Regions from separate parts of the Pseudarthrobacter sp. CC4 genome, predicted to be linked through region 1. Evidence: riboswitches for the same ligand, from Rfam matches in the RefSeq annotation. Region 1 holds a riboswitch; each other region holds the start of a gene.
The links. A riboswitch is a leader RNA that binds a small molecule or an ion and turns the genes downstream of it on or off. The one in region 1 is predicted to bind cyclic di-AMP.

Region 1 (5,307 bases):
GACAGTTCCGGGGGGCGGTGCAGGAACCGTATCAGGGTAGCCTGGCCGATTGTTCCCGATGGGAACCCAGCCCCGGTTGACGATGATCGTTTCACCGGAAACCAGCCGGAACGGGACCAGAACCTCGTACCCGGCGGCCGAGTAGTTGGGCCGGTTCCGGACGATCCGCTGGTCGTTGGCCAGGTACTGGCCCCTGACAGATACCGTGGTCCACTTGGCGTCCGGGTCCGGGTCGTCAAAGTAGCGGCTGGCTTCTTCGTAGGGCACGGGCGGCTTGTCATAGTTCTGCTGGACGCGGCGGATTTCGGTGACCGCCTGGTTCCGCCGGTCCATCTGCCAGTTACCCAGCCCCATGCAGGCCGCTGCAAACAGAACGGCCATGCCCAGGATACCCAGCCACCGCCAGGACAGCAGGAATCCGTAGGCCCGGGGCGTCCGGTCCTTGTTCGGCAGCAAGGTCAGCCCTGCACGCCGCCGGAACAAACGGCCCCGGGCTCAGGTGCCTGCGGGCCTTGCCGGTATTTCTTAATAAACGGTGCCAGGCGTTCGTCGCTGCCGCTGTCCACGGCAAGCTGTTTTCCCCAGGCTGTTGCCACAACCGGGGAGGCTTGTTCGGCTACCGGGCTGAGCAGGAGGTAGTCCTGCTTGCCGGCCAAAGCGGTCAGTTCGGCGAGCTCGTCCGGGGCAAGGTCGGGGCGGTAGGTGAGCCACACCGCCCCGTGTTCGAGGGAATGCACTGCCCGGGTCTGTTCAACGGGGTCCGTGTAGATCCCGCAGTTGGTCCAGACCGGCGCATGGTCCCCGCCGGTGGCCGGAGTCTGTGGATAACTGACTGCCTGGCTGGTGTGGTTCCTGGATTGGTCCGGATAGTCCTGCTCACCCTCGATCGGCCGTGCGGCCGCGGCATTAAGCTGTTCGCGCTGCTGCACCTCCCCCACGAGGACAAAGGTCACCGCGGCAATGATTGCGAGGACGACGGCCGCGCCGGTGCCGTAGATCAGCCAGGCCCGCCGTCTGTCAGCGGCCCGCTGTTTGGCCTGCACTGCTGCCAGGAGCGCTTTGCGGTCCTCACCGGCTTTTGGTTTTCCGGTCATCGGCGGTCTCACTCTCTTTTTGGGGCGATCAGAGTCGGCTTCGGAGTTCTTCAAGGGCCGTGATTTCAGCTGTCTGTGCTTCGAGGATACGGGCAGCGAAGTCCCGGACCTTCGAGGTTTCCGCCAGCCGGGTCCCGGCGGTGGCCATGGCGACACCTCCTTGATGATGGCGGATCATCAAATCAACGAACAGACGGTCGGCCTCCGCACCTGAAGCTTCCCGCAGCGCCTGCATCTGTTCCGGGGTCGCCATGCCTTCCATGGCACCTTCAGGGCCGGACGCCTGGGCGGTATGCGCGGCTCCGGTTCCTTCATGTGCGCCGCCGGGCGTCATCCAGGCCATCGGCGGCGCTGTCCCGGCCGGGGACAGTCCCCAGTCCTGCAGCCAAGCGAACATCTGCCCGTTCTGATGCTGCTGCGCGGTGGCAATATCGTAGGCGACCGCCCGGACCTCGGGGTGGTCGGACTTGTCCCGAATCACCAGGGCCATCTCCACCGCCTGGGCATGATGGGTCTGCATATCCCGGGCAAATCCGGCATCCGGGCCGGAGTCCGGGACGAGTGCGGGCGCCGCGGAAAGCCGGCCCAAAGCGAAGAAGCCCAGCCCCGTGAGGGCCACTACTATGACGAAAACAGCCCAAAGCCGCTTCCGGTGCATTGGTGACGTTGCCGGCGCCTGGTCGCCCGGTTCCATGAGGGTCACGGCCGGAGCCAGCCCTGGGGATCCACCGTCACGCCGTCGCGGACGATTTCGAAGTGCAGGTGGCATCCGGTGGAGTTTCCGGTTGTTCCGGCCCCGCCGAGCCGCTGGCCCTTGGCCACCACGGAACCGACGGAGACCTCTATTGAGGACAGATGGTTGTACGTGCTTTTCATCCCATTGCCATGATCGACAACGATGCGGTTTCCGCCGCCGTTCTGGGACCATCCAGCTTCCACGACGGTCCCCGAGCCGGCCGTGAACACTGCCGTCTGGCACGAAGCCACCAGATCCAGCCCGGTATGCAATTCACCGGACGCGCCCGTGATCGGGCTCGTCCGGAACCCGAACGGAGAGGAAATGGACATGCTGGCCAGCGGAGCGCCCAGGGTGGTATCCACGGGCACAACCGTTGGCGGTGCCGTCGCTGCAGCGGAAGGAACTGCGGAGGGGGTCCCTGCGGTGGATCCTGTTGCGGCAGGCGCGGGCGTCTCAGGCCGTTCGGCCGGACGGGTCCCGACGTCAGTGCGCTGATAAGTGATGACCGCCTGTTCCTGCGCTGTTATGGCCGGGGCTGCCTCCACAGCGGCCGGCTCGGCGGCGGGAACGGTGCCGGCGGCAATAAGCCCGGCATGCGCGGCGGGTATGCCGGCTGCAAGCATCACGACGGCGGCAAAAGCGGAGGCCCCGGGAAGCCAGACAGGGCGCGGGGACGGGGCCACGGGACGGACGGCGCGGCGCGCAGTTCTGGCAGCACCGGCGCGGCGCCGGGAGCGGTCACTGGGCAGAGCGCGGCGGCGGCCATGGAGGGAGGAGGGCACAGCGGAATCCTTTCGGGTCGCCTGCGAAGTTAGCTGTCGGGTTCGGGCCAAGGAGAAAGCCCGGACGCCCGTGGAGCCGGCCCTCGTGGCCCGGCACAGTGTGCGTCTTCACCCCAAGGCAGCAAGCTGCCGTTTGTGGGTCCTCCGCCCCCGCCGTTCATGTTCGGATCTGACACCGCCGGCGGGGCTGAGCGTGCGGCGTCGAGGGCTCAATACAGGAAAGCCTGAACTAACGTTACCTAAGAAAGCCTGAATATCACAATCTGATAACAGCAGCAAGGAAGGCGCAGTTCTACGCTTCGTAAAATTCATCTGCAGATATCTTCATATGACCAGGCCCGCGGGTCAAGTTGACCGGGCCCTTTATCGGCGACGGGGTTCAGGTCTGTCTGCCAGCTGCTGCAGGTAGCTGTTGTAGGCGTCCAGCTCCGGGGTTCCTCCGGTGAGCTCGGCCCGCTCAATTCTGGCGTTGGATCTGGCTTCCTCACGCTGCCAGCGGACCAGGATGAACATCAGCAGAAGCACTCCGGGTAATTCCCCGTAGGACCAGGCCAATCCGCCGGCTACGCCCTGGTCCGTCAGGGGGTTGATGTTCCAGCTCGCAGGCGGCGTGGCAAAGAATTTAACCATGGGAGTGGTGGCCATCATGATGACCACCCCGAAGAACGCGTGCAACGGCATCTCTGCGAAGATATCGATCATCCGTCCGAAGTGGGTTTGGCGGCTCGGCAGCGGGTCAGCGGAAATCAACGGCACGGTGAAGAGGATCCCGGAGATCAGGAACAGCAGTTCCAGGCCGACGTGGCCGTACCAGTTTGGCAGCAGCAGGTCCGCCAGACCGGAGAAGTACACGCCGTAAAAGCTGAGCAGGAACAGCGGGACCATGAAGGCCGGGTGAATAGCAACGCGTCCCCATCGGGAACGCAGGCCCCATAGCGCGGCCCGGAGGGCGCGGCGGCCCAGCCTGCCGTGGGGTGTTGCCCGCAGCAGCAGTGTTCCTGGTGATCCGATGACCAGCAGCGGCGGAACGGCCATCATCAGGGTCAGTTGCTGGAACATAAAGATGGAGAACATCCGCAGTCCGTACCCTTCGATGCCGGCTCCCATGACCACGATGATGGCCAGGCAGCCGACCAGGAAGGAACACGTCCGCACCACGGACCAGCCCCGGCCCTGCCGCCACAGCCGGATCGCCCCTGCCAGGTAAAGCGCCGCGGCCAGCAGCGTCAGGGCAGGGATCAGCGGTACCGGCTGCAGGTTCGGCGCCAGGTATTCAGGAAGCGAGGGCGGCAGCGACGGAAGCCAGACCGGACCGGTGATCTCAGGCTCAGACATGGCAGCACCGGCTGTCGCACTGTGCGGGCAGGCCCGCCCCTGTCAGGGTGCCTGGCCGCCTTCGACCATGCGCAACCGGTCCTTGCCTGTATGTCCAACGTGCGTCAAGCCGAGATCGAGGAGCATGCGGACGTGCGAATCCGCCAGAGAGTAGTAGGCCATCCTGCCCGAGCGGCGCACCTGAACAACCCGCGGCCCGCGCAGCAGGCGAAGGGCGTGGGAGACGCCGGACTCGCTCAGCCCGGTAGTTGCTGCCAGGTCGCAGACGCACATTTCTCCTTCGAGAAGGGCGATCAGGATCCTGACCCGGCCAGGGTCCGAGAGCAGCCCGAAGATCACCGCCAAGTCGGTTACGTCCGAATCTCCTGGCATCCTGGATCTGACCGCGCCGACTTTTTCTGCGTCGACGAGCCGGACCGAACACTCCGGCCCGGCGGGGACCCGGGGTGGAATCTGCATCATCCATCTAGGCTACCTTTACGCGCTAAAGCTTCGAGTTCCCCCGGTTACGTGCGGCAAGTGCAGGAGGCCCGCGGCGCCGGGGGAGTGCACGCCCTGACACGCACGTTTAACGTGTGAACAACTCTACAGATAATCTGGTGTCGCGCGCTGTGCTTCGTTTCGCGCTCCATCCCCACCCTTCCGTAGGGGCCAGGACCAGGTTAGGACGTATTGTGGCGCTCAAAGTCTCCACTTCACAGGAGAGGCCCGCTGTCTCACCCCGGCCGGTCTGGCTGGCAGCCGCCTGCGCAATCGCCCTGGTGGTGGTTCTGGCCGCGACCGCCTACGGCAGGGGAACTCTTCCGGCCGAGACCCGGGACCCCGGGGCGCTGGTCCAGTGGGGATACGGCCTGGCACAGACGGTGCACAACCTCGCGGCGGCGGCAACGATCGGCGGACTCGTCTTGGCCGCTTTCATTATCCCGCCCACCCTGAGAAGCTCAGGCCGGGCGTCAAGGACACGCCATGACGAGCAGGGCCCGACAACAGGCGCTGAGCACCCCGCCTTTACCCGGATCATGGTCCTGGTTTCGGCCACCAGTGTCATATGGACCCTCTCCGCCCTGGCGGTCCTGGTCCTGGGCTTCGCCGACATAGCCGGCGTCCCGGTCTCCGGCAGCCCCGAATTTTCCGCGGGCCTTGTCGCCTATATGACACAACTGCCCAGTGGAAGCGCCTGGCTGTCGGTCGTCATCATCGCAGCGGTGGTGTCAACCGCGGTGTTCGGTGCCCGTTCTCCCGGCCCCCTGGCCGCGGCCGCGCTGCTGGCGATCGCAGGACTGGTGCCCGTCATCCTTATCGGCCATGCCTCCAGCGGCACCGACCACGAACAGGCCACCAATTCCCTGGGCCTTCA
Region 2 (5,307 bases), on a different contig from region 1:
CACAGCGGAAAAAACAGCGGGGCGTGATGCAGCGGAAGACCTTCAAAACGCGGAGGAAGGATTTTATCGGTCCATGCCCGTCAACTACGGCCTTTACAACTCGATCAACACCGCTACTTTCGCTTCAGCAGCACAGCTGGACTTCTGCGGCATCCAGAAGGTCGTCGACTCCTTGGGCCTGAAGAACGGGTTGGACAGCTCGCCGGTCAATATGCACCAAGTGGGGAACCTGCTTGGAGCGATTGGCGTCTCACCGCTGAACATGGCCAACGCATATGCCACCTTCGCAAACGACGGAACATACTGCCCTCCAATTGCCTTGACCGAAGTCACCACCGCCGAGGGAGAGAGACTTCCTGTGCAGCAATCCAGCTGTAAGGCAGTCCTTAAACCGGAAGTAGCACGAGGCGTTAACCATGTCTTGCAGGATGTACTCAAGCGAGGCTCCGGCGTATACATCAGCCCAAAGGTCCAGCAGAGCGCACCTGCGGCTGCCAAGACAGGTACGTCCAACAACAATGGGGCGACGTGGGTTGTCGGGTACACCAGCGGCCTCGCCACCGCCTCATTTTTCGGCGACGCGCTCGAAGGCCAGCAACGGGCCGGCCAAAATGTCACAATCAACGGAAAGTTTTACAAGGGCATCGACGGGTACATGATCGCGGGACCCCAATGGGCCAATTACATGTCCCAGATCGCCGGGCTTTACCCAACAAATGACTTCCCTGCGCCACCTGCATCCATGATGAACTCCCAACCCTCGAGCCCCGCCACCCGTTCGTCGCCGACTGCGCCCAGCGCTGCTGCTTCGACCCAACCCGCCGGCGAATAGCACCCGCCGGCAAAGTTCAACTGCTCCCGCTGGCACCCAACCGCTCCCCCCAACGGGTCCCGGCACGACTACCAAGGACATGCAAAATGCTTACCCGATCAGTAATCGCCGCCACCAACGGCATGGCTTCTCTCACTACATCCCCTTCCCCCGGGCCCGGCAGCGACGGACTCAAGCCAGGACTGACTGCCGATCAAGTAACCCCCGGGTTCCTCGGATTCGCCATGACAGCCTTCATGGTCATCGGAGTCGTACTGCTTATGGTTTCGATGACCAGACGCATACGCAGGGTGCGTTACCGAGCCCAGTTCAGCTACACCGGACAAGCAAGCGAACAGTCAGTGGATGGCGACGAAAAAGATACCCCCAGGGTTGACAATTCCGGCAGACCCCAACATCCAGGGAAACCAGAAAGCGCCCCGCCCGTCACAGGCCCGCCATCAGACGGTTCCTGACGGACCAGTGCTTCCAGCAATCGGGCTGCGACGAGATCCGCAACCAATCTGACCGTTATCAGATGTAGGAGGACGGATCGACGGTCACATCATTGACCAAGACCTCGAAATGGAGGTGGCAGCCAGTGGAAGCGCCGGTTGTCCCAACACCTGCAATGAGTTCGCCCTGCGCAACTGCTTGGCCCAAGGAAACACCAATGCTGGCCAGATGGTTGTAGGTCGTCTTCAGCCCGTTGCCATGCTCCACCACGATTCGGTTGCCGCTGCCATACGGACTCCAGCCAGCCTCGATGATTTTGCCCGCACCGGCAGCGAATACCCCAGTGGAACACGCTCCCGTGAGGTCAATGCCGGTGTGCAACTCAGCGGCGGCTCCGGTGATGGGGCTGACTCGGAATCCAAAAGCGGAGCTGACATTCATCGAAGCCAGCGGAGCCCTCAGGCCCCGGGACGCAACACTGGGGGCGGCCTCAGCAGCCGTGACCACCGGCACTGGTGCTGCCACTGCTCCCGCGGGCTGCGCCGGTTGGGCCGGTGCGGGAGCAGGCTGGGAGGTCACCGCCGGGCTGTCAAAGGTCAGCACCGCACCCGGTGATGCAGATACCGGTGCCTCCGCAACAGGAAGTACGGAAACGGCGGCCCCGTCCCGGACTCCGGCGCCCAAATCCGCATGGGCGGCAGAAAGGGCTGTCAAGGCAATCATTCCGGTCACGGCGGCTGCGACACCCAGCCGCTGGCCGCGGACACGGACGACAGCCTCGTGAAAAATGGGGAGGCGGGGAGGCTTGGAAGCACGAAGGGCACGGCGACGGCCGTGTCCGGACTGGGCAGACAAAATAGAAGTCCTCTCGGCGCCGGCGAAGTTAGCTGTCGGATTCGGACGAATGGACTGTCCGGCCGAGGCGGACGACGCCTTGAACAGCGCCACCAGTCGGCTTCACCCCGAGACGCACCAGTGCGCCGTAAGTGGGTCCTCCACCCCCGCCTTGAGTAGGTCATAGTTCACGGCCGTCGGCGGGGTTTGGCGTAACGGACATGCATACCCTTCGGGGGTATACCCTTTCCAGACTAGCGAATGATTCGCAGATGTTACAAATCCGTTATCTGTAGCGGTGTGCTGGCGCCGGCGCCCCTTGGGTGCCGGCACCGCCCCCCTGAGCATTGTTCAGTCTCAGCAGCATTCTTAGAACGCGGCCGTGCTCCACACACTGCACGCCGGGCGGGAAATTCCCAGAGGAAACGGAGACGTCGTTACCAGAATGTGACAGACTTTGCTGGTTTGAAGTACGGTTTGATTTGTGCTGGCCTCTCCTTGAGGCGGCATTGCCTGGTGCACTTTGCGCCTGAGGCGGCCGGGTGCCTCCCGCCGCACCAACCTCCGGTATCGGCGCTACGGCTGCCTGCTCTCGCACTCCTGAAAAGAAAGACTCACCAGACATGACCGTTCAGAACGACCTCAGCCGTGAAGATGTTGCCTCCTATGAGGCAGAGCTCGCGAAACGGACTCCCTCGCTCTACTCGCGCTATATCGGTGCGATGCTCTACTTCATGGGTGCGGCCCTTATCGCCGGCGCCGTCGTGCACTATCCGGTCAACCCGGGCCTGTACACGATCATCTGCGTCGTCGGTGCGTTCGTGTTCCTCCTCGGCACCATCGTCAATGAGTTCGTGCTCGTCGATGAGCGCCCGATGCTGAGCCGGGCCATCTCGCTCGTCGCGTTCTCGCTCCTGCTCTCCTTCGGCGTCGGCCTGGTCGGCGGCGGAATCCAGCACTTCGAACAGTTCCCGGAGCGCAGCGCCTGGATGACTCCGATTGGCCTAGTGATGTCGTACGTCGCGTTTATCGCCAAGGATGCCAAGGGCGGCCTGCGCCACCTGGTCAGCCCGTTTGCCGCAGGTGTCGTGTTGGTCGCAGCGCTGACGTGGTTCGGTATGTCGGCCCTCGCAAGCACCATCGACTCCGAGAGCCACAGCCACGACTCCACGCCGGCACCGTCACAGGCACCCGCGGAGGCTCCGACCAGCGAAAACCGCACTCCCGACAAGCCGACGGAGGCCCCCGCAGCGCCCGCACCCGACACCCACACGTCGCACAGCCACTAAAGCCGAAACCCGGCATGCTCAACCGCACATGCGTCCGCTCCTATTCCGGGTAAGGGTCTGCCCCGTCAATGTGGGATCGGGCCGGTTCCGCGGTGGCGTAAAGGGAGTTGAGCTGGCGGTAGAGCGTTCGGGTGATGTAGCGCTTGAGGGATCTGCGGATTTCGCGGTAGCTACGGCGTCCCCGGGTGCGTCTGGTGACGTAGTCCCGTATTCCGGAGTCATGGATCCGGGTCATCGTGATGGTGGGCAAGGCCCGGTTGAGGCGTACCCCGAATCCACTAGACGGTCGATGGCCTCGCGAAGGTTGTCCCCGGCCAACCAGGGATCCTCCGGTGTCCAGGGCGTACCCGCCTCCGCCACTTAACACTCCTCACGTTCGGCCGTGTTTATGGACCGCAGTTAAGCAACGGCGCCCGCGGCGTGAACCGCGTGCGCGGCCGGTAGTTCGGGGCTTGTGCACCAAGTAACCAGAGGGTTGGGCTGGCTCCTGAACAGTTACCTGAGACCGAGGCCGGGGAGTCAGCCCCGGCAGACAGTACACCCCAGTGAAGGCTAGAAGGACCCGCCCTATCGAGGCAGCGCACCGCACGGAACTGACGGACGCTTCCGGAGTGCCCCGCACCGTGATCAGCCAGCACCTCGCCAAACTTCGCCTCAGCGGCCTCGACGACACCCGAAAGAACGGCCGCCACATCATCTACTCCCTGCGCGACGGACACCTGATCCGGCTCATCACCGAAGTCATCAACCACGCAGACCACATGGTTACCGGAGAAGCCCGCCACCGATGATCGGCCAGGACGCTGCCAGACCAGCCAGGCGCCCCCGATTTCCGCGACAGCGGCGAGCATGAACAACACGACGGACTTGGCAATGGGCATATTCCCTATCCTGTCATTGGCTGACTCGTCACGGTTTCGGCTCCCACCGGTCGAGGCTGGCTCACGATCCCTTTATATGTTGCGTTGGCGGAAAACTGCCCGGCTTGGCGTCGAAGTCGTAATGCTGGGTCGGGTAGGCATAGACATCGTTAGGCGTCATCAGCGTGGCGAAGAACGGGTTCCATCTGTCCGGGAACGGCATCGAGCGGGAAAGCGTCTGTCGGGTTTCGCGTTCCAACTGCCGGGACAGTGAAGCTATGGTTTTCTCGAGTTTTCGGCCCATCCGCCGCTTGTTATAGACCAGCGAGGCGGCGCGGGAGCCCCCAATAGTTCACGAGTCAAAGGGGGCGAGTTCCCGCATTCAGCACTGCCGCGAAGGCCTTACGGACGGGGCGCGGAGCCTACTGACAGCGCGGCGACGCTGCGATCAGCAGCGCGGCCGAGTCGGCGATCATCACCGTGAAGGTGATGCCGAAAACGATGATCAGTTTGCCGCGCTGGCCGGCGGCGTCGCCGCCGTGGGAGTGTTCGTGCCCGCTGCCCACGGTTCAGTCACTCGGGCGGATGTTCACTGTCAGGGACTGCGGTGGAGTCTCGGACTCGTACCCGGCGCAGCAACCCGACCCTTCCGGGGTGGCACCGCTGCCGGCATCCTTGGCAGTCATGGGAAGGCGTTGTTCCTCCGGCGTCTTGCTAGAAGACGGTGGTGGCGCGCAGCAATCATCCGCCTTCTGTGCCGTGGGTTGCGGCGGCTGCGTGCGGGACGGTGCAGCAGACGTCGCCGCGCGCCAGGCGCTGATGCCTTCCCGGATGGCGATCCCGGCGATCACGAGTGCGGCGCCGGCATCGGCCCACCACCGGCCCAGCCTGCTGTTCAGGACCAGCCCGGCGAGCAGCACCGCGGAAGTCATGGATGTATTCATGCGATTGTGTACTGCCCGGGAGAGTGGTCCGCCTAGGCCTGGACGAGCAGGCCGGTGGTAAACATCACGGCCAGTCCCAGGATGACGCCTGCGGCGGTGAGCGGCGTGAAGGT
Region 3 (5,307 bases), on a different contig from region 1:
TGCATTCGAAACAGCGCATGTCGGCAGCAGCGGATGTGCTGGGCCAATATTCTGCGTATGCAGGTGCTGTTGAGTTCTTGTTCACATTGGAAGTGTGCAGCGTAACAATGCCAACTTGCAAGTAACAATGGACGCGATCGTCCGCATAATGAGACGAACTGGGCTAATGTGCTGCAAATCACGATTCTGGCGGAGCCATAAAAATAACGCTTGTTATCCCTTGGAGGCGTCCGATTCCGCCCCTAGGCAGAATTTTGTTCGACAGCATGGTGCTTCCCGTCGAAAATATTCAAGACTGGGACTGATAGGGAAATCCCACTCACCGCCTTGCTGGCGTGTCCAGCCGCCCGCGTTTTCGGACAAGAAATTTTCCCGGAAAACTGCCGCGCGACGGCAATCCCGCAGCAGCGGCCACGCAGGAGCGGCCGCATTTCCGGCATCCAGCTCGCTAGGCTGGGATTCACAGCTTGGTCACAGGAACGCCATAGCCGGGCTTAAACCAATAATCGGAAAGTTGTCCCATGGCCACGTCGCACTCCATGACAAACAACCTCCCCAAACTCACCCATCCGGACGGCTCCCCCATCAGGGCCCTCGTCGTGGATGACGAACCCAGCCTCTCTGAACTCATGAGCATGGGGCTGCGCATGGCGGGCTGGTCCGTGGCAGTAGCTGCCGACGGCCCGGAAGCGGTGAAGCTGGCCAAGGACTTCCGCCCCGACGTCCTGATCCTCGACGTCATGATTCCAGGGTTCGACGGCGTCGAGGTCCTGAACAGGATCCGCGCTTTCGCACCCGAGGTTCCCGCGCTTTTCCTGACCGCCAAAGACGCGGTCCAGGACAGGATCGTGGGCCTCGCTGCCGGCGGCGACGACTATGTGACCAAACCCTTCAGCATGGAGGAAGTCCTGCTGCGGCTGCACCGGCTGGTCCAGCGCTCCGGAGTTGCCGCCATGGACACTGCGGAACTGGTAGTGGGAGACCTTGTGCTCAACGTCGACACCCGGGAGGTGACCCGCGCGGGCGAGGAGCTCCAGCTGACGGCCACCCAGTTCGAGCTGCTGCGTTACCTCATGGAGAACCCAAAGCGCGTCATCAGCAAGGCCCAGATCCTGGACCGGGTGTGGAACTACGACTTCGGCGGGCAGGCAAACATCGTGGAACTCTACATCTCCTACCTGCGCAAGAAAGTGGACGCCGTGCACCCGCCCATGATCCACACCGTGCGGGGCGCCGGGTACGTCATCAAGCCGGCGGAGTAGGCGCGCCATGACCTCCGTGCACACCGCGGAGCCGCAGCCCCGGAGCTGGCTCAAACCCGCCACCTGGCACTTGCGCACACGCCTTATCCTGCTGGCCATGGCGCTGTTGATCGCCATCTGCGGTGCGGTGGGCGTAGCCAGCTACGCCTCGATGGACTCCTTCCTCACCCGCCAGCTGGACGAGCAGCTGAGCCAGGCCGCAACCCGCTCCAACGATCCCGGCCGGCTTCCCTCCGGCGGCTTCAACGGCAGGGACCCCCTGGATTCCCGCGGACAAAGCGTGGGAACACTGAACGCCCGCATCCTCAACGGCCAGGTCAACAGCGCCGGCTTCCTGGCCCCGGACACTACGCGCTCTGCGCTGTCCTCCGAGGACAAGCAGGTCCTGCTCGCACTGGCCACCGATGCCCGGCCCGTTGACCGCACGCTCTCAAACGGCGACTACCGGCTGATTGCGGTCAAGACCAGTTTCGGCGACGTCCTGGTCACAGGGCTCCCCCTGGCCGCCAAGGAGAGCACGCTGACGTCCCTGGTGTGGACCTTCGTGTTCGTCTCGCTGGGCGGGTTGCTCCTGATCGGGCTGGTGGGCACGGTCCTGATCCGCCGCACCATGAAGCCCCTTGAACAGCTCTCCGAGGTGGCCACCCGGGTTTCGCAGCTGCCCCTGGACGCCGGCGAGGTGGCACTTGCCGTTCGCGTCCCGCCGTCGAACTCCAACCCTGGAACTGAGGTGGGCAGCGTGGGGCACGCGCTGAACCTCATGCTGGACAACGTTGCGAATGCGCTGCAGGCGCGGCAGAAGAGCGAGACCAAGGTCCGGCAGTTCGTGGCTGACGCCTCCCATGAGCTGCGCACGCCGCTGACCGCCATCCGCGGCTACACCGAACTGATGAGAATGACGGAAAACTTCACTCCGGACGGGGAGAAGTCGCTGGCACGGGTGCAAAGCCAGTCGGAACGGATGACCGCTTTGGTGGAGGATCTCCTGCTGCTCGCGCGGCTCGACGAGGGTCAGCCGCTGAAGCTTGCCGAGGTGGACCTGACCCAGCTGGTGGTGGAAGGCGTCAGCGATGAGAAGGTCATGGCGCCAGGGCACACCTGGCGGCTGGAGCTCCCCGACGAACCGGTGGTGGTGAACGGGGATCCGTCCCAGCTGCGGCAGGTGCTGATGAACCTGCTCTCCAACGCCCGCAAGCACACCCCTCCGGGAACCACGGTGGTAACGGGGGTGGAGAAAACGCCGGAGGGCGCCGCAGTGGTGACCGTAACGGACGACGGCGGCGGCATTCCGCCGGAGTTCGTGGACCGGGTCTTCGCCCGGTTTGCCCGCGCAGACGCGGCACGTGCGGGGACCAGCGCGCCCGGCGCGTCCGCCGCTGAAGGAACCAGCGGTTTGGGGTTGTCCATCGTCGAGTCCATTGTTGAGGCCCACGGCGGACGGGTAACGGTGACGTCGCAACCCGGCCGCACGCAGTTCGCCCTGCAGCTACCCCTCATGCCGGGAATGGCACAAGGCGGCGCGCCGTCATCGTGACCTCCGTTACCAAAATGTGACTTATGCGCCGAACTCCTGTACCGTCGAATGGGTGCGGTCCCCGTTCGGGCCGCATATCCCGGGTTGACGCCAAGCTCTGCCACTTCCCGGATTCCTCTTGAACAACGGCAGAGGCGGGGGACCCACCGTCCCGGGCACTGACTGCCCTTGGGGTTAAGCCTGCACGTGTTTCTTCCGTGCGGCCGGATGCCCTCATCCGAACCCGACAGCTAACTCCGCAGGTGTGAGAGGCGATCTATTATGTCCAAGTTCCTTGTAAAACCACGCCCGAATTCAGGCACGGATGCACGCTCCACGCGTGCAGCAGGCAAATTCCCCTCCGTCGGCCGGCGCGCCGGACTGCTGGCAGCATCCTGCGCCCTCCTTGTTGGAGTTGGCGCTGCGGGCCAGGCCACCGACACGGGTGCCCGCGTGGCAGCCACCGGGGCGCAGGCTTCGGAGTCCCATTCCAAGCTGAGCATGGAGCAGAGCGAAATCCGGGCCAACCCTGCGCCTGAGCCCGCAGCCGAGCAGATCAACGTTGTCCCGCAGGCAGCCGAACCTGCTCCCGTTGCCGAGCCCGCACCGGCTCCTGCGCCGGAACCCGCTCCGGCCCCGGCACCCGAGCCCGCACCCGTCGTCGCAGTTAATGATCCCGCAGGCGCCCAGGCGTACGCCGCAGGCCAGCTGGCTTCCTATGGCTGGGCTCCGGACCAGATGCAGTGCCTGCAGACCCTCTGGACCAAGGAATCGGACTGGACCACCACGGCCACCAACCCGAGCAGCGGCGCCTACGGCATCGTCCAGTCCCTGCCGGCTGAGAAGATGGCCAGCGCCGGAGCCGACTACCTCACCAACTACCGCACGCAGATTAACTGGGGCCTGAACTACATCCAGGAGCGCTACCAGTCGCCGTGTGGTGCACTGAACTTCCACTTGTCGAACAACTGGTACTAGGCGGGATGCAGTAACCTACTTCTGCTGCTCCCCCGCGTCCCGGCCGGGGATGAACTGGACGGCCCACCGGTTCCCGTCCGGATCCGCGAAGTACACAAAATGGCCCCAGTCCTGCACGTCCACTTCGCTCACGTCCACCCCGTTGCCCTTCAGGTGCTCGTAGGCAGCCTGGATGTCGCTGACCACGAGCTGGAGGTTCGAGCCGGTACCCGGAGGCGCGTCCGTGAGCCCTTCCCCGATGCAGATGGAGCAGGCCGAGCCGGGAGGAGTCAGCTGGACAAAGCGGATGGAGTCCGTGGGCCGCTGATCGAAATCGGCATTGAACCCCACCTTGTTGACGTAGAAATCCTTGGCCCGGTCCACGTCGGACACAGGGACAAACACCAGTTCCAGTTTCCAGTCCATCCGCACAGGCTAGCCCTGCGGCCGGGAACAGGAAAGGCCTGGCTTTAGCCTGCGATGCCGTACAGCCGGTCGCCTGCGTCGCCGAGGCCGGGAACGATGTAGGACTTCTCGTTGAGCCTTTCGTCGATGGAGGCCAGCACGATGGTGACGTTGGCGCCGGAGAGTTCTTCCTCCAGCTTCGCCAGTCCTTCCGGAGCAGCAAGCAGGCAGATGCAGGTGACATCAGAGGCGCCGCGCTTGAACAGGAACTTGATGGCTTCGCGCAGCGTCCCGCCGGTGGCCAGCATGGGGTCCAGGACGAAGATCTGCCGGTCGGTAAGGTCCTCAGGCAGGCGCTCGGCGTACGTGATGATGTCCAGGGTTTCCTCGTCACGGGCCATGCCGAGGAAGCCCACTTCAGCTGTGGGGACGAGCTTGGTCATGCCCTCGAGCATTCCAAGGCCCGCGCGCAGGATGGGCACCACCAGCGGGGTGGGCTTGGTGAACGCCGTGCCCACGGTGGTGCTGACGGGCGTTTCGATGGTGACGGGCTCGGTGCGGACCTCGCGCGTTGCCTCGTAGGCGAGGAGCGTCACCAGCTCCTCCGTCAGCTGCCGGAAGACCGGGGACGGAGTGTTTTTGTCGCGGAGGACAGTGAGCTTATGGGCGACCAGCGGGTGGTCCACAACGAGAGTGCGCATTGGTCAAAACTATCACCCGGCCGCCGGCCCCCTCCCCGGCACTTCGCCGCTGGCCTCCGGCTCCCCGGTGTGGTCCTCGCGGAGGACGGGGTGTTCAAACGTGGGCGCAGGGCCCGCGTGCTCGCGGCGGCGTATCAGGTGGAACAGCCGGTGGGCGAGGATCACCATGGACACCCACGCAAGGCCAAGGAACCAGCCGGCCATCACATCGGTCAACCAATGGTGTCCCAGGAAAACCCTGCTCAGGCCCATGGCGATGATGAAGATGGCTCCGGCCGTTATCGCGGCGATCCTAGCCCACAGGATTTGGAACTGGAGGCACATCAGATAGACCAGGACGCCTATCACCACAGTTGTGTTCAGCGTGTGTCCGCTCGGGAAGGACGGTGTGGTTTCATAGGGCGGCACCGCCTCCGAATGGTCCGGACGGGTCCTGCCGACCAGTCGCTTGCCGAGGGTGGTGGCAGTT
Region 4 (5,307 bases), on a different contig from region 1:
GTGCCGGCCCAGGAGCCGGAACAGGGCCAGGAATCCGGGGAGGAAAAGCCCGGCGACGGTGGACAGCCCGGCGACGAAGCAAGGACTTCCTGACCACACACGAACGGCGCCGTCCGGGATGATCCCGGGCGGCGCCGTCGTACGTTAAGGCTGCCGGCCTACTTGCGCAGTTCGCCCACCACGTAGTCGATGCTCGCCAGCAGGGCAGAGACGTCGGACGGCTCGATGGCCACAAACGTGGCGATGCGCAGCTGGTTGCGGCCCAGCTTCCGGTACGGCTCGGTGTCCACGATGCCGTTGGCCCGCAGGACCTTGGCCACCACGGCCGCGTCCACTGAATCGTCGAAGTCAATCGTGGCGATTACGTTGGAGCGCTCGTCCGGGTTGGCGACGAACGGCGTGGCGAATTCGGAGGACTCCGCCCAGCTGTAGATGCGTCCGGCAGAATCTGCAGTCCGCGCCGAAGCGAAGTCAAGCCCGCCGTTCGCGTTCAGCCACTGCACCTGGGCGTCCAGGGTCACCAGGGTGGACAGCGACGGCGTGTTGTAGGTCTGGTTCAGGCGGGAGTTGTCAATGGCCGTCTGGAGGTCCAGGAAGTCCGGGATCCAGCGGCTGGTGGACTTGATCCGGGCCGCGCGCTCCAGTGCAGCCGGCGAGAACAGGCCAAGCCACAGCCCGCCGTCGGAGGCAAAGTTTTTCTGCGGGGCGAAATAGTAGACGTCGCTCTCCGCCACGTCGACGTCCAGGCCGCCGGCTGCCGACGTCGCGTCAATAAGGACCAGTGAGCCCTCATCCGCGCCAGCCACGCGCTTAACGGGGGCGGACACGCCAGTGGACGTCTCGTTCTGCGGCCAGGCATAGGCATCAACGCCCGCCTCAGCCTGCGCAGCAGGGCGGGTTCCCGGCTCGGATTTGATGATGGAGGAGGCATCCAGGAAAGGTGCCTTGTTGGTGGCTGCCGCGAATTTCGAGCCGAATTCACCGAATGAGAGGTGCTGCGCCTTCTTCTCCACCAGGCCGAAGCTGGCGACGTCCCAGAACGCCGTGGAACCGCCCACGCCCAGCACCACCTCATAGCCTTCCGGGGCACGGAAGAACTGGCTCAGGCCTTCGCGTACGGACCCCACCAGGTTCTTGACCGGTGCCTGCCGGTGGGACGTTCCCAGGATGGTCTTCGATGCGGCGGACAAGGCATCGATCTGCTCCTGCCGGACTTTGGAGGGACCGGCGCCGAACCGCCCGTCCTTGGGCAGGAGGTCGGCGGGAATAGTGATGCTGGTTTCGCTCACAGGTGCTCCAATTTCGGCGTGGACGGGGTGTTGGTCCGGACGGATGTGGGTGCCAGGCAGTCGCGGCGACTGTGACTCGGGCCCTCCCTCATTCTGCCTGAACAGCTGTTTCAGCGGGAACCGGGACCGTCATAGTCCAGACATTGAGACAGGGCCCCTGCCCGCGCCGTCAACTATTCGGACAAACTCAAAATAGGCTAAGCTTTCCAACGGACCACGCTGCATGTGAAGGCGGTACGGTGGGACAACGCAAGGTACTGCGCTCGAGGAGCTGAGCTGGATGACGGATCTGATCGACACTACGGAGATGTACCTTCGGACCATCTTGGAGCTTGAGGAAGAAAACATCGTTGCCCTCCGGGCCCGGATCGCGGAGCGGCTGCGCCACTCCGGGCCCACTGTGTCGCAGACCATCGGCAGGATGGAACGGGACGGCCTGGTGGTTGTCTCCGGAGATCGGCACCTTGAACTCACGGAGGTGGGCCGGAAGCGCGCCACCGAAGTCATGCGGAAGCACAGGTTGGCGGAGCGGCTCCTGGCCGATGTCATCGGGCTGGACTGGGCCTACGTCCATGACGAAGCCTGCCGCTGGGAGCACGTCATGAGCGAACGGGTGGAACGGCGCATTTACGAAATGCTGAACCATCCCACTGAGTCCCCGTATGGCAATCCCATCCCGGGATTGGCGGCCCTCGGGGGCGAGGCGCAGGCCGCTGCGGACGCGGCGGTCAGCCTGCTTGAGGCCATGAAGACCTACGGCCCGGCGTCTGAGGTGACAGTCAGCCGCCTGGCAGAGCCGATCCAGGTGGAACCCGAGTTGTTGGTCCAGCTTGATGAAGGCGGAATCCGGCCCGGTGCCTCGGTCTCGCTGGAGCGGGTGGGGGAGTACATTTCGGTCCGCGTCCCGGGCATCGAAGGGGCCCTGGAGCTGCCGCCGGAAGTCGCGGCGCACGTCTTCGTGGCCGTACGCTAGGGACCGCTTGAGGCCTCCCGGCTACCCCAACGGGTGCCGGTTACGCAAAGATAACGGAATTGTTACTTTGGGACTTTTGCCCCTATAGTTAAACCCAAGCGTTGATACTAAAGCGTTACCTGATCTGGAGCCGAGCTCTGCCAGCGGATCAGGTGCACGAGTCATTACTGGCAGAGGCGGGGGAACCACAAACGGCAGCCGGGGGACTGCCTTGGGGTGAAGTCCGTCAGCAGCAAGCCTCTTCCAGTGAAGGATCCTCCGTGGATACCTCTGTGCCGAAGCTTGCTTACGGCGGACCGGGTCTTTGAACTCTCTGACCCGAATCCGACAGCTAACTTCGCAGGCTTTCCAGAGAGGAACCCTTCTTGTCCATGCAGACCCCCAGGGGACGCCGCCGCGCAGCGGTGCCCGCTTCGACGCCGCGGGTTGTTGAAGTCATCACCACGGAACGCCCCCGCGATCCCCACCGTGATGCGCGCCGCCGTCGTGGTCCCTTCCGCCAAGTCACCGAGTTCGCTGCTGCGAGCGGAATCGGCCAGAAGGCCGGAATCGCACTCGCAGCCACAGGCCTGGTGCTGACCGTGACGGTGCCGGCCACCAGCCCCGTGATGGCCACCGACGCTCCCGGTGTTACTCCGATGGCAGCCTCAGCCGTCACGCCGCAGCCGCAGATCTCAGCCGAGGCCGGTGCCCAGATCGATTTCAGCCGTTCCGCCGTGGTCACCCAGGCGGATCCGGACGGCAAGCTCAAGCAGCTTCTCAGTGCCCAGTCCGCCGGCTCGGTGTCACGTGCTGCCTCGGCAGGAAGCCTCGGCGCTCCACTGGCCACGCTGACCACAGCGTCCCCCTTCGGCTACCGCGTCAGCCCGATCACCGGTGGCTCAGGCGACTTCCACCGCGGCCAGGACTATGTGGCCCAGTGCGGTACGTCGGTCTTCGCTGCCGCCACCGGTACCGTGACCTTCGTGGGCTGGCACCAGTTCGGCGGCGGAAACCGCGTTGTGGTGGACCACGGCAACGGCCTGGAAACCACGTACAACCACCTCTCCTCCTTCAGCGTGAGGGAGGGGCAGACCGTCTCGCGCGGGGACGTAATTGCCCTTAGCGGGACCACGGGCGCCTCCACGGGCTGCCACCTCCACTTCGAGGTGCAGGTCAACGGCGAAGTGGTCGATCCGACTGGCTGGCTGTAGTCAAGTGACGGTGAACTATCAGATGATCGTGACTTGCCGTGACCTGAATGTGACATTCACTCAAAACTGCTGTACCGTCTAACTCGCGTCAACTTTTCCGAAGTTGACGCTCTTGTGCGGATTGCCTAACTCTGCCACCGCTCAAGGTCCGTTCGCATTTCATCGTCTGGCAGGGGCGGGGGAACCAATTTTGGTCTTGGCTTTGGCTAAGACCTTGGGGTTAAGTCGCAAAACTTCCTTGGAAGCAGCGCGGCCGGGTGACTCCCATCCGAATCCGACAGCTCACCTCGCAGGCATTGGGAGAGGCTACCTTCGTGTCTTCACGCAATAATTCTGCGCGCCACCGTGCGCAAACGGTTCGTACCAACCCCTTGGACACTATGTCCAAGGCTGTTAGTGCCAATGCCGGGACAGTAGGTCGCCAGGCTGCCGTTATCGCCGCAGCTTCCGGTCTTATCCTCAGCATGGGCCTGCCCGCCAACGCAGCGGACACCACCGCTGGTGTTTCCGCTTCCACCGAGTCCGGCTCCGCGCAGGCTGCCCTGGCAGTCACCGCAGCCCCCACGGCCACCGTGTCGTTCGAGCGGCCCGTGGTCAAGACCACTGCCGCCCCGAAGCCGGAGCGGGTGCGCCCACAGTCCACCGCCACGGAAACGGGCGCAGCGTCGAGTTCGGAGTCTGCAGCGGACAAGCTGGCCAAGACTGTCTCTTCCGCTTCCACCTCAGGCATTGCTGCCATCGCCTACACGGGCATTGGCAGCCCCTACGTCTGGGGCGGCACCAGCCCGGTCACCGGATGGGACTGCTCCGGCTTCACCCAGTGGGTTTACGCCCAGGCCGGCATCAGCATCCCCCGCGTCAACGCCTGGACTGCCATGACCCCCACCTCCACCCCGCAGCCCGGCGACCTGGTCATGCAGAACGGCGGAGCGCACGTCGGCATCTACGTCGGCAACGGCATGATGGTCAGCGCGCTCAACCCCTCCCAGGGCACGCTGCTCCACGCCGTAGCCGCCACCGGCACCTCTTCGTTCTTCACCATCAGCAAATAGTTCTTGGACCCTCGGGTCCAAGAACTATTTCTTTGCTCCACCACGCTTTCCGCTAACACCACATCCCCGTTCGGGGCGTGCCGGCGTACCCCCAAGATGCCGGCGCGTCCACATCCCTTGGTGCCCACAACGGCCTGAGGAAAACGAAAGAGAGAACTGATGACTACTCGTGCTACCGCACGGCATCGCGCCGAGGTCACCAAAACCAGCTCAATCGCCATCATCGCCAAGGCTGTCGGCGAGAACGCCGGCGGCGTAGGCCGCCAGGCCGCTGTCATCGCCGCCGCTTCCGGCCTGGTACTGACCAGCGGCATCGCGGCGAACGCTGCCGACTCCAACGTCCAGCGCGACTCCGCTCCGGCTTCCACCCTGGAAGTTGAATCCGCCGTCGAAGCCCCCATCTCCGCGGCCTCCACGATCAACATCACCTTCGAAAAGCCCGCCGTCACCACCACGCCGGCCCCGGTTATCGAAGAACCCGCACCTGTCGAGGTCCAGGAGGCCGAGCCGGCCCCCGTCGCCCAGCCTGCTGCTCCCAAGGTCACGGCCAAGGTTTCCACGGCCTCGGCCCCGGCCGCCGCTCCCACTGCTTCCGCCAGCGGCAAGGGTGCAGCCATCCTGTCGGCTGCATACGCCCAGCTGGGTGTTATGCAGGACTGCACCATGCTGGTCACGAACTCCCTGGCAGCAGTGGGGATCAACTTCCACGACTGGCCTGCAGGCTACCTCTCCCTGGGTCGCACCGTCAGCGCTGCCGAGGCGCAGCCCGGCGACCTGATCTACTACGCCGACGGCGGTGC

Region 2: it holds a riboswitch for cyclic di-AMP, as region 1 does, so the genes downstream of both, PV768_RS16150 (M23 family metallopeptidase) here and PV768_RS06390 (M23 family metallopeptidase) in region 1, are expected to answer to the same signal.
Region 3: it holds a riboswitch for cyclic di-AMP, as region 1 does, so the genes downstream of both, PV768_RS17560 (hypothetical protein) here and PV768_RS06390 (M23 family metallopeptidase) in region 1, are expected to answer to the same signal.
Region 4: it holds a riboswitch for cyclic di-AMP, as region 1 does, so the genes downstream of both, PV768_RS02695 (M23 family metallopeptidase) here and PV768_RS06390 (M23 family metallopeptidase) in region 1, are expected to answer to the same signal.

What each region holds. Positions count from the first base shown of each region.
Region 1 covers NZ_JARCCZ010000007.1:5,926-11,232, reverse strand. Annotated here, with positions in the region: gene PV768_RS06405 (SURF1 family protein) at 1-381, opposite strand, end outside; gene PV768_RS06400 (DUF3105 domain-containing protein) at 459-1,094, opposite strand; gene PV768_RS06395 (DUF305 domain-containing protein) at 1,123-1,788, opposite strand; gene PV768_RS06390 (M23 family metallopeptidase) at 1,794-2,615, opposite strand; cyclic di-AMP (ydaO/yuaA leader) riboswitch at 2,620-2,800, opposite strand; gene PV768_RS06385 (cytochrome c oxidase assembly protein) at 2,979-3,950, opposite strand; gene PV768_RS06380 (ArsR/SmtB family transcription factor) at 3,993-4,412, opposite strand; gene PV768_RS06375 (cytochrome c oxidase assembly protein) at 4,625-5,307, shown strand, end outside.
Region 2 covers NZ_JARCCZ010000023.1:56,888-62,194, forward strand. Annotated here, with positions in the region: gene PV768_RS16145 (transglycosylase domain-containing protein) at 1-832, shown strand, start outside; gene PV768_RS16150 (M23 family metallopeptidase) at 1,346-2,122, opposite strand; cyclic di-AMP (ydaO/yuaA leader) riboswitch at 2,128-2,294, opposite strand; gene PV768_RS16155 (hypothetical protein) at 2,725-3,390, shown strand; gene PV768_RS16160 (hypothetical protein) at 3,431-3,640, opposite strand; gene PV768_RS16165 (ArsR/SmtB family transcription factor) at 3,936-4,181, shown strand; partial or broken gene PV768_RS16170 (hypothetical protein) at 4,212-4,271, opposite strand; gene PV768_RS16175 (hypothetical protein) at 4,333-4,554, opposite strand; gene PV768_RS16180 (hypothetical protein) at 4,673-4,816, opposite strand; gene PV768_RS16185 (hypothetical protein) at 4,820-5,182, opposite strand; gene PV768_RS16190 (ZIP family metal transporter) at 5,227-5,307, opposite strand, start outside.
Region 3 covers NZ_JARCCZ010000026.1:74,129-79,435, forward strand. Annotated here, with positions in the region: gene PV768_RS17550 (response regulator transcription factor) at 522-1,262, shown strand; gene PV768_RS17555 (ATP-binding protein) at 1,270-2,796, shown strand; cyclic di-AMP (ydaO/yuaA leader) riboswitch at 2,892-3,052, shown strand; gene PV768_RS17560 (hypothetical protein) at 3,058-3,753, shown strand; gene PV768_RS17565 (glyoxalase superfamily protein) at 3,769-4,158, opposite strand; gene upp (uracil phosphoribosyltransferase) at 4,203-4,838, opposite strand; gene PV768_RS17575 (phosphatase PAP2 family protein) at 4,851-5,307, opposite strand, start outside.
Region 4 covers NZ_JARCCZ010000002.1:323,546-328,852, reverse strand. Annotated here, with positions in the region: gene PV768_RS02710 (DUF3027 domain-containing protein) at 1-93, shown strand, start outside; gene serC (phosphoserine transaminase) at 159-1,289, opposite strand; gene PV768_RS02700 (metal-dependent transcriptional regulator) at 1,570-2,262, shown strand; cyclic di-AMP (ydaO/yuaA leader) riboswitch at 2,381-2,623, shown strand; gene PV768_RS02695 (M23 family metallopeptidase) at 2,634-3,455, shown strand; cyclic di-AMP (ydaO/yuaA leader) riboswitch at 3,568-3,765, shown strand; gene PV768_RS02690 (C40 family peptidase) at 3,836-4,507, shown strand; gene PV768_RS02685 (NlpC/P60 family protein) at 4,667-5,307, shown strand, end outside.